2 regions of the Enterobacter bugandensis genome follow, and region 1 is predicted to be linked to the other one. Evidence: predicted binding sites of a transcription regulator. Region 1 holds the regulator's gene; the other holds the start of a gene.

Region 1 (11,409 bases):
GGCCGCCGTGGGCTACTCGCTGGGCGGTAATATGCTCGCCTGTCTGCTGGCCAAAGAGGGCGACAGCGTACCGCTGAATGCAGCAGTGATTGTCTCCGCACCGTTTATGCTGGAGCAGTGCAGCTACCACATGGAAAAAGGCTTTTCCCGCGTCTATCAGCGCTATCTGCTCAACCTGCTGAAAGCCAACGCGGCGCGAAAGCTGAAGGCCTATCCGGATACCCTGCCGGTAAGCCTGCGCCAGCTGAAAAAGGTACGCTGCATCCGCGAATTCGACGATCTGATCACCGCCAAAATTCACGGCTTCGCCGATGCTATCGACTATTACCGACAGTGCAGCGCCATGCCGCTGCTCAGCAAAATCACGCAGCCGACGCTGATTATTCACGCCAAAGATGACCCGTTCATGGATCATCACTCTATTCCCGCGCAGGAATTCCTGCCTGACAACGTTCACTACCAGCTGACCGAACATGGTGGCCACGTGGGGTTCATCGGCGGCACGCTGCGCAGGCCGAAAATGTGGCTGGAAGCGCGCATTCCTGACTGGCTGACTCCTTATCTGGATGGTGCAAAATGATCATTCCCTGGCAGGATCTGGCTCCCGAAACGCTCGATAATCTGATTGAAAGCTTTGTATTACGCGAAGGCACCGATTATGGTGAACATGAGCGTTCGCTTGAGCAAAAGGTCAACGATGTAAAACGCCAGCTGAAAAGCGGCGACGTGGTGCTGGTGTGGTCAGAACTGCATGAGACGGTCAATATCATGCCCCGCAACGCGTTTCACGGCTGATCTTCCAACCTTTTCCGTCAGGGAGTTGCTATGTCTGCCAGACATCCCATTATTGCCGTTACGGGGTCGAGTGGTGCGGGAACCACCACCACCAGCCTCGCTTTTCGCAAGATTTTCGCCCAGCTGAATCTCCGTTCGGCGGAGGTCGAAGGCGACAGCTTTCACCGCTATACGCGGCCTGAGATGGACATGGCGATCCGCAAGGCGCGCGATCTGGGTAAACACATCAGCTACTTTGGCCCCGAAGCCAATGATTTCGGCCTGCTGGAGCAAACCTTCCGCGAATACGGTCAGAGCGGTACCGGGCAGTCCCGTAAGTATCTGCACACCTACGACGAAGCCGTACCCTGGAACCAGGTGCCGGGCACCTTTACCCCCTGGCAACCGCTGCCGGAACCCACCGACGTGCTGTTTTATGAAGGATTGCACGGCGGCGTTGTTACGCCTCAGCACGACGTGGCGCGCCATGTGGATCTGCTGGTCGGGGTGGTGCCGATCGTTAACCTGGAGTGGATCCAGAAGCTGACGCGCGACATGAGCGAGCGCGGCCATTCGCGCGAGGCGGTAATGGACTCGGTGGTGCGCTCCATGGAAGATTACATCAACTATCTCACGCCGCAGTTCTCCCGCACGCACATTAACTTCCAGCGCGTGCCGACCGTGGACACTTCCAATCCGTTCGCGGCGAAAAGCATCCCGTCGCTGGATGAGAGCTTTGTGGTGATCCACTTCCGCAATCTTGAAGGCATTGATTACCCCTGGCTGCTGGCGATGCTGCAGGGCTCGTTTATTTCCCACATGAATACGTTAGTGGTTCCCGGTGGAAAAATGGGGCTGGCAATGGAGCTGATCATGACGCCGCTGGTGGAGCGACTGATGGAAGGGAAGCAGATCGCGTGAACATGTTCCCTCTCCCCGTGGGAGAGGGTTAGGGTGAGGGCATCAACACGCACGATGCCCCAATAATTAAGCCTCGATCACTTCATACGAATGGGTGATTTTTACCGCTTTCTCCAGCATTAACGCCACAGAGCAGTATTTCTCCGCAGAGAGATCCACCGCGCGTGAGACCGCCGCGTCTTTCAGTTCTTTCCCGGTGACAACAAAGTGCAGATTAATGTGGGTGAACAGGCGTGGCGCCTCTTCGCGACGCTCTGAGGTGAGTTTAACCTCGCAATCCGTCACGTCATGACGGCCTTTTTGCAGAATCGACACCACGTCGATCGCGCTGCATCCGCCTGCCGCCATCAGCACCATTTCCATTGGGCTTGGAGCTTTATCGCCGGAGTTACCATCCATCAAAATCTGGTGTCCTGATGCGGACTCGCCCAGGAACGTTAAACCTTCAACCCACTTCACGCGCGCTTGCATATTCATTAACTCCAACGTTGCATTTTTGGTGACAGATTACGCGTGCGTTACATTTCTCGCAATGGAAGGCGACCTGCATCATGCTGAAGCGAGACACCAGGAGACACGCGGCAAAAGCTATGCTAAAACACTCAGGATGCTACAGTAATACATTGACGTTACACATGTATGCAGAGGACATCAAACTTTACTGGCTGCGAAACGTTACGACAGCCGACTTCCCAGGGTATGGGTAAGAATTCGATTGCAACCCCAGAGTCCGGATGCATCTGATGACTCTGGTGACAGCTTATAACAGAGGATAACAGCGCATGGTGCTTGGCAAACCGCAAACAGACCCGACTCTCGAATGGTTCTTGTCTCATTGCCACATTCATAAGTACCCATCGAAGAGCACGCTGATTCACCAGGGTGAAAAAGCGGAAACGTTGTATTACATCGTCAAAGGCTCGGTGGCAGTGCTGATCAAAGATGAGGAAGGCAAAGAGATGATCCTTTCCTATCTGAACCAGGGCGATTTTATCGGTGAACTGGGCCTGTTTGAAGAAGGCCAGGAACGTAGCGCCTGGGTTCGCGCAAAGACAGCATGTGAAGTGGCTGAAATTTCTTATAAGAAATTCCGTCAGTTGATTCAGGTAAACCCTGACATCCTGATGCGTCTTTCTTCCCAGATGGCGCGCCGTCTGCAGGTGACGTCAGAGAAAGTGGGTAACCTCGCCTTCCTGGACGTGACTGGCCGTATCGCGCAGACTCTGCTGAACCTGGCGAAACAGCCAGACGCGATGACCCACCCGGACGGCATGCAAATTAAAATTACCCGTCAGGAAATCGGTCAGATCGTCGGTTGCTCCCGCGAAACGGTGGGCCGTATTCTGAAAATGCTGGAAGATCAAAACCTGATCTCCGCCCACGGTAAAACCATCGTGGTTTACGGAACCCGTTAATCCTGCCTAAACGGCGTGCCATCGCAAGGTGTCACGCCGTTTTTGTCTCTATTCCCCATGTGGCGCAGGCTGATCTATCACCCGGAAGTTAACTACGCACTACGACAAACGCTGGTGCTATGTCTTCCCGTGGCCGTGGGCCTGATCCTGGGACATCTTCAGCAGGGCCTGCTGTTTTCTCTCGTCCCCGCCTGCTGCAACATTGCCGGTCTGGACACGCCCCATAAACGCTTTTTCAAACGTCTGATAATTGGCGGCTCGCTGTTTGCTGGCTGTAGCCTCGCGGTGCAGCTTCTGCTGGCTCGCGATATTCCCCTGCCGCTGATCCTGACCGTGCTGGCGATGACCCTCGGCGTCACCGCCGAAATCAGCTCGCTCCATGCCCGTCTGCTTCCCGCGTCACTCATTGCGGCCATCTTCACCCTGAGCCTCGCCGGTAATATGCCCGTGTGGGAGCCGCTGCTGATCTACGCCCTCGGCACGCTGTGGTACGGGCTGTTTAACTGGTTCTGGTTCTGGCTGTGGCGGGAGCAGCCGCTGCGCGAATCTCTGAGCCTGCTCTACGTGCAGCTTGCGGATTACTGTGAAGCCAAATACACTCTGCTCACCCAGCATACGGATCCGGAAAAATCCTTACCGCCGTTGCTGACGCGCCAGCAAAAGGTGGTAGACCTGATAAGCCAATGCTATCAGCAGCTGCATATGCTCGCCGCCAACAAGAACCACGAATATAAACGGCTGTTGCGCACCTTTCAGGTGGGGCTGGATCTTCAGGAGCATATCTCCGTTAGCCTTCACCACCCGCAGGAGGTGCAAAAGCTGGTTGAGCGCAGCCATGCCGAAGCGGTGATCCGCTGGAACGCACAAACCGTCTCCGCGCGCCTGCGGGTGCTGGCCGATGATATTCTCTACCACCGCTACCCCACGCGCTTTAACATGGACAAACAGCTCGGCGCGCTGGAGAAAATCGCCCGTCAGCACCCGGATAACCCGGTCGGCCAGTTTGCCGCCTGGCACTTCAGCCGCATCGCCCGCGTGCTGCGCACCCAGCGCCCGCTTTATTCCCGTGACCTGATGGCGGATAAACAGAAACGTCTGCCGCTGCTGCCGGCGCTGAGAAGCTACCTGTCTCTGAAATCTTCCGCTCTGCGCAACGCTGCAAGGATTAGCGTCATGCTCAGTATCGCCAGCCTGATGGGCATGGCGCTCCACCTGCCGAAACCGTACTGGATCTTAATGACCGTGCTGTTTGTTACCCAGAACGGCTATGGCGCCACGCGGGTGCGCATTCTGCACCGGGCAGGCGGCACGATGGCGGGGCTGATTATTGCGGGCGTGACGCTGCATTTTCACGTGCCCGAGGGCTATACCCTGGCAGGGATGCTGGTGGTCACCCTGGTAAGCTATCTAATCATTCGCAAAAACTACGGCTGGGCGATGGTGGGCTTTACGGTGACGGCGGTATATACCCTGCAGCTGCTGACGCTTAACGGCGAACAGTTCATCGTTGCCCGCCTGATCGACACGCTGATCGGCTGCCTGATCGCCTTTGGGGGCATGGTCTGGCTGTGGCCGCAGTGGCAGAGCGGGCTGCTGAGGCAGAACGCCCACGACGCGCTGGAGGCCGATCAGCAGGCCATTCGTCTGATCCTGAGCGACGATCCGCAGCCTTCCCCGCTGGCGTATCAGCGGATGAAGGTCAACCAGGCGCACAACGCCCTGTTTAACTCGCTCAACCAGGCGATGCAGGAGCCGGGCTTTAACTCACACTATCTTGCCGATATGAAGCTGTGGGTCACGCACAGCCAGTTTATCGTCGAGCACATTAACGCCATGACCACGCTGGCGCGCGAACACACAATGCTGACGCCGGATCTGGCGCAGCGCTATTTGCAGTCCTGTGAAATTGCGTTGCAGCGGTGTCAGCAGCGTCTGGAGTATGACGCGCCGGGCGAGTCGGGGGATTCGAACATTCTGGAGGCACCGGAGACGCTGACCCACGGCCCGATGAGCACCCTGGAGCAGCATTTGCAGCGCGTGCTGGGACATCTGAACACCATGCACACCATTTCGTCGGTGGCATGGCGTCAGCGCCCGCATCACGGCATTTGGTTAACCCGGCGGTTAAAGCGAACCGAGTATTAGCCTTTTACGATCTTCTCGACCGCCGCGGCAAAGCGGGTTAACCCGTCTTCAATATCTTTCTCTTCCACCACCAGCGACGGCGCAAAGCGCATCACGTCAGGCCCAGCGTTTAGCACCATGACGCCTTCGTGGGCGGCTGCGTGCAGGAAATCGCGCGCGCGGCCTTTGTACTGCGGCTTAAGCTCCGCACCAATCAGCAGCCCCATGCCGCGGATCTCGCTGAATACGTCGTACTTATTGTTAATCTGCTGGAGATGCTGCACAAACAGCTCGCGTTTCGCGCTAACGCCGTTTAGCACCTCTGGCGTGTTGATGATGTCGAACGCGGCGCCCGCCACGGCGCTCGCCAGCGGGTTACCGCCGTAGGTCGAGCCGTGAGACCCGACGTGGAACGCAGAGGCAATCTCCTGCGTCGTCAGTACCGCACTCACCGGAAAACCGCCGCCGAGCGCTTTGGCGCTGGTCAGAATATCCGGCGTCACGCCGTAGTGCATATAGGCAAACAGCTCTCCGGTACGCCCCATCCCGCACTGCACTTCATCAAACACCAGCAGCGCCTGATGTTCGTCGCACAGTTCGCGCAGCCCTTTCAGGAATTCCGGGGTTGCCGCGGTCACGCCGCCTTCGCCCTGAATCGGCTCCACCACCACCGCGCAGGTGTGGTCGTCCATCACCGCTTTCACCGCGTGCAGATCGTTAAACGGCACGTGGATAATGTCGGCTGGTTTCGGACCGAAGCCGTCGGAATACTTCGGCTGGCCGCCAACGGAGACGGTAAAGAAGGAGCGCCCGTGGAAGGCGTTATGGAAGGCGATGATTTTAGTTTTGTACGGGCTGTGGCGCGTAGTTGCGTAGTAGCGCGCCAGCTTAAAGGCGGTTTCGTTGGCTTCGGTGCCGGAGTTCATAAACAGCACGCGCTCGGCAAACGTGGCATCAATGATCTTGCGGCCCAGGCGCAGCGCAGGTTCGTTGGTGAACACGTTGCTGGTGTGCCACAGGGTTTCACCCTGGGTTTTCAGCGCGTCCACCAGCGCAGGATGGCAGTGGCCCAGCGCCGTGACCGCAATACCGCCCGCGAAATCCACATACTCCTTGCCCTGCTGATCCCAGACGCGGCTGCCTTTCCCCTTCACCGGGATAAACTCAGCCGGTGCATAAATCGGCAGAATCACTTCATCGAATGTCGCGCGGGTAATTGCTGGTTGTTCAGTTGCCATGTCATGCCCATCCATTTTATGTCACATTCATTGTGAAAATATAATCACAAAATATGCATAAAAACTCACAGCAAGGCAACAGATATTCAGCGATTGAGGAAATTTGCCAGCAGTGCGTGCCCCTGCTCGCTGAGGATACTTTCAGGGTGGAACTGGACGCCTTCGAGATCCCACTCGCGGTGGCGAATCCCCATGATCTCCTGCGTATCGCTCCAGGCGGTCACGTCAAAGCAGTCGGGCAGCGTCGGTGGGTCAATCACCAGCGAATGGTAGCGCGTCACGGTTAACAGGTTATTGAGCCCTGTGAATACGCCCGTGCCGGTGTGGGTGACCGGCGAGGTTTTGCCGTGCATCACTTTCGCGGCACGCACGATGGTAGCCCCAAATGCCTGGGCAATCGCCTGATGACCGAGACAGACGCCCAGGATCGGCAGCCTGCCGGCATAGTGGTGAATAACCTCCAGAGAAATGCCCGATTCCGATGGCGTACACGGCCCCGGCGAAATGACGATTTTCTGCGGAGCCAGCGTCTCAATATCAGACAGGCTGAGTTCGTCGTTGCGGCGGACAACCACCTCTGCACCCAGTTCACAAAAATACTGGTAAAGGTTCCAGGTGAAGGAATCGTAGTTATCAATCAGCAGAATCATGGCGGCTCCCGAAAAAAATGCCGCCCTATTCTACTCAGATTCCCGCGCTTCGCTCACTACTTTGGCAAAGATAGCGCTCAGCGCGGTCAAATCGCCCGTGGCACCGCTTCGGTTCGCCGCCACCCACTGCTCGGGATCAATATCCCGCCAGTCCAGCGCGTAATTCGCGTGGATGGCCAGCTGCTCAAAGAAGACGCGCTGAGCAATGCCATTACCGCGCATAAAGGGATGCAGCATATTGATTTCACAGTAGTAATGGCTCACTTTTTCAACAAACGCCGCTTTTTCAAGACCCACAAGATACTTATCACTTTCCAGCGCCGCCATCAGTTCGTTACCCATCGTCTCGATGTACTCAAAATGGCAGAAGGGAATGTCACCCTTAAAAATATCGTCGGTACGGAATTCGCCTGCCTGCTTCATCTCTCTGTGATACAGATGGCGATGAATGAGGCACAGATGCGGTAGCCCGGGCGCTGAAGGCCCAAGCTCCAGCGTCTCAATGCCGGGCTCTGAAGGACCATTACCTTTTTCAAGGAGACAACTGGCCTGAAAATTGACGTTACGCTGTTGCTCCCAGAGACGGGATTTTTGCTTATCGGTGAGTTTTTTCACTTAACGCCTCCCTGAATAGTCCGTTTGCCACAAGTATAAGCAGCAAAACGCGCTTTCGCAGGGAGGGCTGAAAGACACGGGCAGGATATGCCCGTGTGGGAGAACGATTACGGCAGCACTTTCGCGGAGAGAATCACCACTGGCTTAGACGGCACATTCTGGTATGGACCGACATCGTGTGTCTGAACCTGAGAGATTTTGTCCGCCACGTCCATCCCTTTCACAATTTTACCGAAGACCGCATAGCCGAAGTCGCGCTGGCCGTGGTCGAGGAAAGCGTTATCCGCCACGTTGAGGAAGAACTGGCTGGTGGCGCTGTCTTTATCCGCCGTGCGCGCCATGGAGATGGTGCCGCGCTTGTTCAGCAGGCCGTTGTCCGCTTCGTTTTTGATGGGTGGGTTAGGCTGTTTCTGCTGCATCTGCTCGTTGAAGCCGCCGCCCTGAATCATGAAGCCAGGGATCACGCGGTGGAAGGTGGTGTTGTTATAGAAACCACTGTTCACATAGTCGAGGAAGTTTTTCACAGAAACCGGAGCTTTCTGGCTATTTAGTTCCAGCTCAATGTTCCCGGCAGAGGTGGTCAGCAGAACGTGAGGGTCCCCTTTGGCTGCCAGCGCAGCAGGGGAAACGGCAGAAAGAGCAAACACAGCTGCGACAGCCGCCAGTGTTGATTTGAGCATGAGAATTCCTTAACAAAGCGCAGTATAAAAAGCGAATGGCTTGATTCTAAAGAGCAGTATGAACCGAGACCAGCCTTTTACCTAATTTTACGAAATTGAAACAATTATTACTGCGCAAACGATTGGTTATACCGCCATTTAGTGTGACTTAGATCACACTAAAACCTGCAATGGCATATTCATTTCCCTTAAAAGATAGGAATAGATCACTTTAGCGACTAAAATCTGCCCGCTCTCAGCGCCCTTCCGGCGCTTTTCTTTTTCTGAACAGGCCAGACATGACTAACAGCAATCGCATCAAGCTCACATGGATAAGCTTCTTCTCCTACGCCCTGACCGGCGCGTTGGTGATCGTCACCGGGATGGTGATGGGAAATATCGCAGACTACTTCCAGCTGCCCGTTTCCAGCATGAGTAACACCTTCACCTTCCTCAACGCGGGGATCCTGATCTCAATTTTCCTGAATGCCTGGCTGATGGAAATCGTCCCGCTGAAAACCCAGCTGCGCTTCGGCTTCGTGCTGATGGTTGCCGCCGTGGCGGGCCTGATGTTGAGCCACAGCATCGCCCTGTTCTCCGCCGCCATGTTCGTGCTGGGCCTTGTCAGCGGGATCACGATGTCGATCGGTACGTTCCTTATTACGCACATGTATGAAGGCCGCCAGCGCGGCGCGCGCCTGCTGTTTACCGACTCCTTCTTCAGCATGGCCGGGATGATTTTCCCGATGGTCGCCGCGTATCTGCTCGCGCGCAGCATTGAATGGTACTGGGTATACGCCTGTATCGGTCTGGTCTATGTCGCGATCTTCATTCTTACCTTCGGCTGTGACTTCCCGGTGCTGGGCAAAAAAGCGCAGACCACCTCAGAGCCGGTGGCGAAGGAAAAATGGGGTATCGGCGTGCTGTTCCTCTCCATTGCCGCCCTGTGCTACATCCTCGGTCAGTTGGGCTTTATCTCGTGGGTACCTGAATACGCCAAAGGTCTGGGCATGAGCCTGAACGACGCGGGCAAACTGGTGAGCGATTTCTGGATGTCTTACATGTTCGGCATGTGGGCCTTTAGCTTCATCCTGCGCTTCTTCGACCTGCAACGTATTCTGACCGTCCTGGCGGGTCTGGCGACCGTGCTGATGTATCTGTTCATCAACGGTGCCCCGGAGCATATGCCATGGTTCATCCTGACCCTGGGCTTCTTCTCCAGCGCGATTTACACCTCAATCATCACCCTGGGCTCCCTGCAGACCAAAGTAGCTTCACCAAAGCTGGTGAACTTCGTGCTGACCTGCGGCACCATCGGCACCATGCTGACCTTCGTGGTCACGGGCCCGATTGTGGCGCACAGCGGCCCGCTGGCCGCGCTGCACACCGCTAACGGTCTGTATGCCGTGGTGTTTATCATGTGTTTCATTCTGGGCTTCGTGACCCGTCACCGTCAGCACAATACGGCAACGGCTACCCACTAATCGTCAAAACCCCTTTGCGTTCTGCAAAGGGGTTTTACTCTGCTTACCCGCTCTGACTGCCGATTCGTAAAAAACCCCGTCAAATTTGTGCGAAAAACAAGCAAGCACAAAAATCAAACAATATCCGTTACTTATAAAAAACCTGACAAATCATAGATATACCCACTAAGGAGTAGGTGAAGGCGTATTTGATTTGCATCAATAAGTGCCCCTGCTGAATCGTTAAGGTAGGCAGTAATAGAAAAGAAATCGAGGCAAAAATGAGCAAAGTCAGACTCGCTATCATCGGTAACGGCATGGTCGGCCACCGCTTTATTGAGGATCTTCTCGATAAAGCCGATGCTGACCAGTTCGATATTACCGTGTTCTGTGAAGAACCCCGCAAGGCGTACGACCGTGTGCACTTGTCTTCCTACTTCTCTCACCATACCGCCGAAGAGCTCTCTCTGGTGCGCGAAGGGTTCTACGAGAAGCATGGCGTAAAAGTGCTGGTGGGCGAACGCGCTATCACCATCAACCGTCAGGAGAAAGTGATCCACTCCAGCGCCGGGCGTACGGTTTTTTACGATAAGCTGATCATGGCGACTGGCTCGTATCCGTGGATCCCGCCGATTAAAGGGTCGGAAACCCAGGATTGCTTCGTTTACCGTACCATTGAAGACCTCAACGCCATTGAATCCTGCGCTCGTCGAAGCAAACGCGGTGCGGTTGTTGGCGGTGGCCTGCTGGGCCTGGAAGCGGCAGGCGCGCTGAAAAACCTCGGCGTTGAAACCCACGTTATCGAATTTGCCCCGATGCTGATGGCGGAACAGCTGGACCACATGGGCGGCGACCAGCTGCGTCGTAAAATCGAAAGCATGGGTGTGAAGGTTCACACCAGCAAGAACACCAAAGAGATCGTGCAGGAAGGCACAGAGGCGCGTAAAACCATGCGCTTTGCCGACGGTAGCGAGCTGGAAGTGGACTTCATCGTCTTCTCCACCGGTATTCGTCCGCGCGACAAGCTCGCCACGCAGTGCGGCCTGGCCGTAGCCCAGCGCGGCGGGATCATGATTAACGATACCTGCCAGACCTCCGATCCGGATATCTACGCCATCGGCGAGTGCGCCAGCTGGAATAACCGGGTATACGGTCTGGTGGCGCCAGGATACAAAATGGCGCAGGTCGCCGTGGACCATATCCTCGGCAGCGAAAACGCCTTCACCGGCGCAGACATGAGCGCCAAGCTGAAGCTGCTGGGCGTGGACGTAGGCGGTATCGGCGATGCGCATGGCCGCACCCCGAACTCCCGCAGCTATGTCTATCTGGACGAAAGCAAAGAGGTCTACAAACGCCTTATCGTCAGCCAGGACAACAAAACCCTGCTCGGTGCGGTGCTGGTGGGCGATACCAGCGACTTCGGTAACCTGCTCCAGCTGGTGCTGAACGCCATTGAGCTGCCGGAAAACCCGGACGCGCTGATCCTGCCGGCGCACGCCTCCAGCGGTAAACCATCTATCGGCGTGGATAAACTGCCGGACAGCGCGCAG
Region 2 (6,512 bases), 3.5 Mb from region 1:
GCCTTTGTCGTTGAGATCCTTGAGGAAACCCCACATAGAACGACGCAGTTCGATATCCACGCCTGCGGTGGGTTCATCAAGGATCAGCAGCTTCGGCTCGTGCATCAGCGCACGGGCAATCATCAGGCGGCGCTTCATCCCGCCGGACAACATCCGTGCACGTTCGTTACGCTTTTCCCACAAATCAAGCTGTTTCAGGTACTTTTCGCTACGCTCAAGCGCCTCTTTACGCTCAACGCCGTAATAACCCGCCTGGTTAACGACAATCTGCTGCACCGTCTCAAACGGGTTGAAGTTGAACTCCTGCGGTACCAGCCCCAGCTGGCGCTTGGCGTTTACCACATCTTTTTGCAGGTCGTAACCAAAGACGCTCACCCGTCCGGACGTTTTATTCACCAGCGAGCTGATGATCCCGATGGTGGTGGATTTCCCCGCCCCGTTCGGCCCCAGAAGCGCGTAAAAATCCCCGGCCTCTACTTTTAGGTCTATCCCGCGTAGCGCCTGAACGCCACCCGGATAGGTTTTTTTAAGCTGCTCAAGCTCCAGTGCAATTGCCATGAATTTAACTTACCTTCAGTTCTTACACACGTTGTGTGGTTTCATTAAAAGTCGGGTTACCCTATAGTAGCGCAACGCAATTACTCGGTTACAGGTCGCTAACCTCCATGAACGACATAGATACACTCATTAGCAACAATGCACTATGGTCAAAAATGCTGGTGGAGGAAGACCCCGGATTTTTTGGAAAACTCGCACAAGCCCAGAACCCGCGCTTTCTCTGGATTGGCTGTTCAGACAGCCGCGTACCTGCCGAGCGCCTGACCGGCCTTGAGCCCGGCGAACTGTTTGTTCACCGCAACGTCGCCAACCTGGTGATTCATACCGATCTCAACTGCCTTTCCGTGGTTCAGTATGCCGTTGACGTCCTGGAAGTCGAGCACATCATTATTTGCGGCCACTACGGCTGCGGCGGCGTGCAGGCGGCGGTTGAAAACCCGGAACTGGGTTTAATTGATAACTGGCTGCTGCACATCCGCGATATCTGGTTCAAACATAGTTCACTGCTCGGCGAAATGCCGCAGGAGCGACGCATGGACACGCTGTGCGAGCTGAACGTGATGGAGCAGGTATATAACCTTGGGCATTCGACCATCATGCAGTCGGCGTGGAAACGCGGGCAGAAGGTATCAATCCACGGCTGGGCGTACGGTATTCACGATGGCCTGCTGCGCAATCTGGAAGTCACCGCCACCAATCGCGAAACGCTGGAGCAGCGTTACCGTTCGGGGATTGCCAACCTCAAGCTTAAGCATGTGAACCATAAATAAAGCCGGGGGTTTTCGCCCTCTCCCCGTGGGAGAGGGTCGGAGTGAGGGCATCAGCCCGCAATTACTCGTCCAGCAATACCACTTTCCCAACATACGGCAGATGACGATAACGCTGCGCGTAATCAATACCGTAACCCACCACGAACTCGTCCGGGATGGAGAAACCGACAAACTCTACCGGCACCTGCACTTCACGACGCTCCGGTTTATCCAGCAGCGTACAAATCGCCAGCGATTTCGGCTCGCGCAGGCTCAGGATCTCGCGCACCTTTGAAAGGGTGTTGCCGGAGTCGATAATGTCCTCAACGATCAACACATCTTTGCCACGAATATCTTCATCCAGATCTTTCAGGATTTTCACATCACGGGTTGTGGACATGCCGCTGCCGTAGCTGGAAGCGGTCATAAAATCGACCTCGTGCGGTACCTGCACTTCACGGCACAGGTCTGCCATGAACATGAAAGAACCGCGCAGCAGACCAACCAGCACCATTTCGCTGCCGCTGTCCTTGTAATGCTCGGTGATTTGACGACCCAGTTCGGCGATACGCGCTTTGATCTCGGCTTCCGGGATCATCACTTCAACAGTATGTTTCATATTACTAACCAAATGATTTTGATGAAAATCTTTCAATGCGGATGAATCTTGCTCCGGCATCGATACGCAAGCCAGCCATTATATCAGTAAATGGATAAGCCTGGCGTATGAGTTATAAAAAGCAAATATTGTGATTCCGATCACACTTGTTAACACCTATAATTAGTTGCTAGCAAATTATTAACAAAAACTGACGAGTACACTTTCTATGGCTGAAACAAACACTAAACAGCCGCGTCTACTGGTGACACTAACAGCGCTATTCGCCGCCTTCTGCGGCCTATACCTGTTAATCGGTGGCGTCTGGCTGGTCGCGATCGGCGGCTCCTGGTACTACCCGATTGCGGGCCTGGTTATGCTTGGCGTAACCGTCCTGCTCTGGCGTAGAAAACAATCCGCACTGTGGCTGTATGCCGCCCTCCTTCTTGCCACCATGCTCTGGGGCGTCTGGGAAGTCGGTTTCGATTTCTGGGCCCTGACGCCGCGCAGCGACATCCTGGTCTTCTTCGGTATCTGGCTGATCCTGCCGTTTGTCTGGCGCCGCCTGATTGTTCCTTCCAGCGGTGCCGTTGCAGCCCTGCTGGTGGCGCTGTTAATCAGCGGCGGCATTCTCACCTGGGCTGGCTTTAACGACCCGCAGGAGATCAACGGTACGCTGAACGCGGAATCCACGCCTGCGGCAGCTATCTCGCAGGTCGCTGACGGTGACTGGCCAGCTTATGGCCGTAACCAGGAAGGTCAACGTTACTCCCCGCTGAAGCAGATCAACGCGGACAACGTTAAGAACCTGAAAGAAGCCTGGGTATTCCGTACCGGCGACCTGAAGATGCCGAACGATCCGGGTGAACTGACCAATGAAGTGACGCCAATTAAAGTCGGCGATATGCTCTACCTGTGTACGGCGCACCAGCGTCTGTTCGCGCTCGACGCGGCCACCGGTAAAGAGAAATGGCACTTTGATCCACAGCTGAACTCCAACCCGTCCTTCCAGCATGTCACCTGCCGCGGCGTTTCTTACCACGAAGCGCGCGCCGATAATGCCAGCCCGGAAGTCATTGCTGACTGTCCTCGCCGCATTATGCTGCCGGTGAACGATGGCCGTCTGTTTGCCATCAACGCTGAGACCGGCAAGCTGTGCGAAACCTTCGCCAACAAAGGCATTCTGAACCTGCAGACCAACATGCCGGACACCACGCCGGGTCTGTATGAGCCAACCTCCCCGCCAATCATCACCGATAAAACCATCGTGATTGCCGGTTCGGTAACGGATAACTTCTCTACGCGTGAAACCTCCGGCGTTATCCGTGGTTTCGACGTGAACACCGGTAAACTGCTGTGGGCTTTCGACCCAGGCGCGAAAGATCCAAACGCGATCCCGTCTGACGAGCACACCTTTACCTTCAACTCGCCGAACTCCTGGGCACCAGCCGCGTATGACGCGAAGCTGGACCTGGTCTACCTGCCGATGGGCGTATCCACGCCGGATATCTGGGGAGGTAACCGCACACCGGAGCAGGAACGTTATGCGAGCGCTATCCTGGCGCTGAACGCAACCACCGGTAAGCTGGCGTGGAGCTACCAGACCGTTCACCACGATCTGTGGGATATGGATATGCCGTCCCAGCCGACGCTGGCGGACATTACCGTTAACGGCAAAACCGTGCCGGTCATTTACGCTCCGGCTAAAACCGGCAACATCTTCGTGCTGGATCGCAGCAACGGTAAGCTGGTTGTGCCTGCCCCGGAAAAACCGGTTCCGCAGGGTGCGGCCAAAGGCGATTACGTCAGCAAAACCCAGCCGTTCTCTGACCTGAGCTTCCGTCCGAAGAAAGACCTCAGCGGTGCAGACATGTGGGGTGCCACCATGTTTGACCAGCTGGTGTGCCGCGTGATGTTCCATCAGCTGCGCTATGAAGGCATCTTCACGCCGCCGTCTGAGCAGGGCACGCTGGTCTTCCCGGGCAACCTGGGAATGTTTGAGTGGGGCGGTATTTCCGTCGACCCTAACCGTCAGGTGGCGATTGCCAACCCAATGGCGCTGCCGTTCGTTTCCCGTCTGATCCCACGCGGTCCGGGTAACCCGATGGAGCAGCCGAAAGACGCGAAAGGCAGCGGGACCGAAGCCGGTATCCAGCCGCAGTATGGCGTACCGTTTGGCGTTACCCTGAACCCGTTCCTGTCTCCGTTTGGTCTGCCGTGTAAACAGCCTGCCTGGGGTTACATCTCCGGTCTGGATCTGAAAACCAACCAGATCGTCTGGAAAAAACGTATTGGTACCCCACAGGACAGCATGCCGTTCCCGATGCCGGTTCCGGTGCCGTTCAATATGGGTATGCCAATGCTGGGTGGTCCAATCTCCACCGCTGGTAACGTGCTGTTCATCGCGGCAACCGCAGATAACTACCTGCGCGCGTATAACATGACCAACGGTGAAAAACTGTGGCAAGGCCGTCTGCCGGCCGGTGGACAGGCAACGCCGATGACCTATGAAGTGAATGGCAAGCAGTACGTTGTCATTTCTGCGGGTGGTCACGGTTCGTTTGGTACGAAGATGGGCGACTATATTGTCGCGTATGCATTGCCGGACGAAGGCAAATAAAAGCAAAACGGCAACGAAAGTTGCCGTATTTAGCAATGCAGGCCGGGTAAGGCGAAGCCGCCACCCGGCTTTTTTTATACGGTAAAACCGAGCATCATCCCCGTATCTTCATGCTCCAGCAGATGACAGTGCGCCATATAGGCAAACTCTTCAGGCGCTTCGTGGTCGAACTTCACCAGCACCTCGCTGACGCCGCCTTCCACTCTCACCGTATCTTTCCAGCCTGCTCGATGCGCTTCCGGCGCTTTACCGTTCTCAGACAGAATACGGAACTGCGTGCCGTGGATATGGAACGGATGCAGCATCATGTCCCCTTCCCCTGAAACCACCCAGCGCTCAAACTGCCCCTTCGTGGCGGCAAACATCGGCGTGTTCATATCGAACGCTTTGCCGTTGATCTTGTTGGCGTTGTGGAAATCGAACCCGTGACCGCCGTGATCCATACCGCCCATTTTGCCGTGGTCCATATTCATGTGGCCCATCATCTGGCCGTGGTGCATTCCCGCCATGGCCTGATTGCCATACTTTTTCATCAGCGCCTGCATGCCCATCATGTCAAGCATCGGGTCCATGGAGAGCTGAAGCTTACGCTGCGTGAGCCCATCCAGCGACGGGAGAGCTGGCAGCGTGGCTAAGGTGTCCGGCAGCGTACCGGAGGCGGTGATCTGTAGTGGCTGAATGCGCAGCACCGGATGCGGTTTATCAAACGGTGCGACGGCCATCCCCATCTGGCTGACCGGCAGGGTCACGAGGTCAAACGCTTTGCCATCGCTGATGTCCACCAGCACTTCGAAGCGTTCGCCCATCAGCATCGGCAGCTCGCTCACTTTTACCGGTTCCGGCAGCAGGCCGCCGTCGCTTGCCACCACGTAAAGCGGGCGCTTATCGCTGGTGGCGAAGTTCAACGAGCGGGCGTTACAGCCGTTAAGCAAGCGCAGGCGCAGCCAGCCTTTCGGGGCGGCGTGCTGCGGATAGATCGCACCGTTGGCCAGCAGCGTATCGCCAAACCAGCCGACCGCCGCGCTCATCACGTCCAGCTGGTAGTCAATCTGCCCGTCCGCGCTGAATTTTTTGTCCTGCACAATCACCGGCACATCGTCGATACCCCACTGTTTCGGCAGGCGCAGGAGACGGCTTTCGTCATCCTCAATCAACACCAGTCCGGCCAGCCCCATTGCCACCTGATGGCCCGTTTTGCCGTGCTGATGCGGGTGGAACCAGCAGGTTGCCGCCCGCTGGTCAGGGGTAAAGGTTACGCTGCGTTTACCCCCAGACTTGATAAAACCCTGGGGACCACCATCCACTTCGCCCGGAACTTCCAGCCCGTGCCAGTGCAGCGTGGTCTCCTCGGCAAGCGTATTATGGATATCCACCGTCACCGCTTTCCCTTTGCGTAACTGAAGCGCCGGGCCGAGCAGATTGCCGTTGTAGCCCCAGGTTGTGGCGCTGTGCCCACCGAAGGAGGTTTTACCGGCCTGAACCACGAGCTGAATACGGCTACGGGCGTCTGCGGTCAGTAAGTCAGGAATGGGTAAGGCAGGCCTTTCAGCCGCAAAAACCGCGCGGCTCCAGAGTGGTAATGCGCTGGTAACCCCCAGCACAGCGGAATATTTTAAAAAATCACGACGTTGCATGTTCATTTCCTTATTTCCAGCAGGCGATCTTTTGAGCATAAACCCTCCCCTTACCGGAAGGTCAAGTAAAGCGGCAATAATAAAGATCGTCGCACTGGCATCAAGTGTGCTAACGTTAATTTTCCGTGAAGAAGTGGTAGAAGCAATGAAGACGTTTTTCAGGACAATTTTGTTCGGAAGCCTGATGGCAATGTGTGCGAACAGCTATGCGCTCAGTGAAAATGAAGCGGAAGATATGGCCGATTTAACGGCGGTTTTTGTATTCCTGAAAAATGATTGTGGCTACCAGAATTTACCCAACGGGCAAATTCGCCGCGCGCTGGTCTTTTTCGCCCAGCAGAACCAGTGGGATC

Evidence for each region. The regulator CRP, encoded in region 1, controls carbon source genes, mostly activating them, when cyclic AMP is high. The targets are predictions, from matches to a motif close to ATGTGANNNNNNTCACAT.
Region 2: the regulator CRP is predicted to act here: its motif matches at 2,055-2,072, upstream of hpt (hypoxanthine phosphoribosyltransferase).

The regions. Positions count from the first base shown of each region.
Region 1 is NZ_LT992502.1:4,302,850-4,314,258, forward strand. Features, by position in the region: gene DG357_RS20930 (hydrolase) at 1-580, shown strand, start outside; gene DG357_RS20935 (YheU family protein) at 577-795, shown strand; gene DG357_RS20940 (phosphoribulokinase) at 826-1,695, shown strand; gene DG357_RS20945 (OsmC family protein) at 1,762-2,166, opposite strand; gene crp (cAMP-activated global transcriptional regulator CRP) at 2,478-3,110, shown strand; gene DG357_RS20955 (YccS/YhfK family putative transporter) at 3,168-5,255, shown strand; gene argD (bifunctional acetylornithine/succinyldiaminopimelate transaminase) at 5,252-6,472, opposite strand; gene pabA (aminodeoxychorismate synthase component 2) at 6,559-7,122, opposite strand; gene DG357_RS20970 (putative adenosine monophosphate-protein transferase Fic) at 7,153-7,737, opposite strand; gene ppiA (peptidylprolyl isomerase A) at 7,845-8,417, opposite strand; gene tsgA (MFS transporter TsgA) at 8,696-9,880, shown strand; gene nirB (nitrite reductase large subunit NirB) at 10,141-11,409, shown strand, end outside.
Region 2 is NZ_LT992502.1:840,487-846,998, reverse strand. Features, by position in the region: gene DG357_RS04085 (ABC transporter ATP-binding protein) at 1-558, opposite strand, end outside; gene can (carbonate dehydratase) at 666-1,328, shown strand; gene hpt (hypoxanthine phosphoribosyltransferase) at 1,390-1,926, opposite strand; gene DG357_RS04070 (glucose/quinate/shikimate family membrane-bound PQQ-dependent dehydrogenase) at 2,135-4,525, shown strand; gene cueO (multicopper oxidase CueO) at 4,600-6,159, opposite strand; gene DG357_RS04060 (YacC family pilotin-like protein) at 6,305-6,512, shown strand, end outside.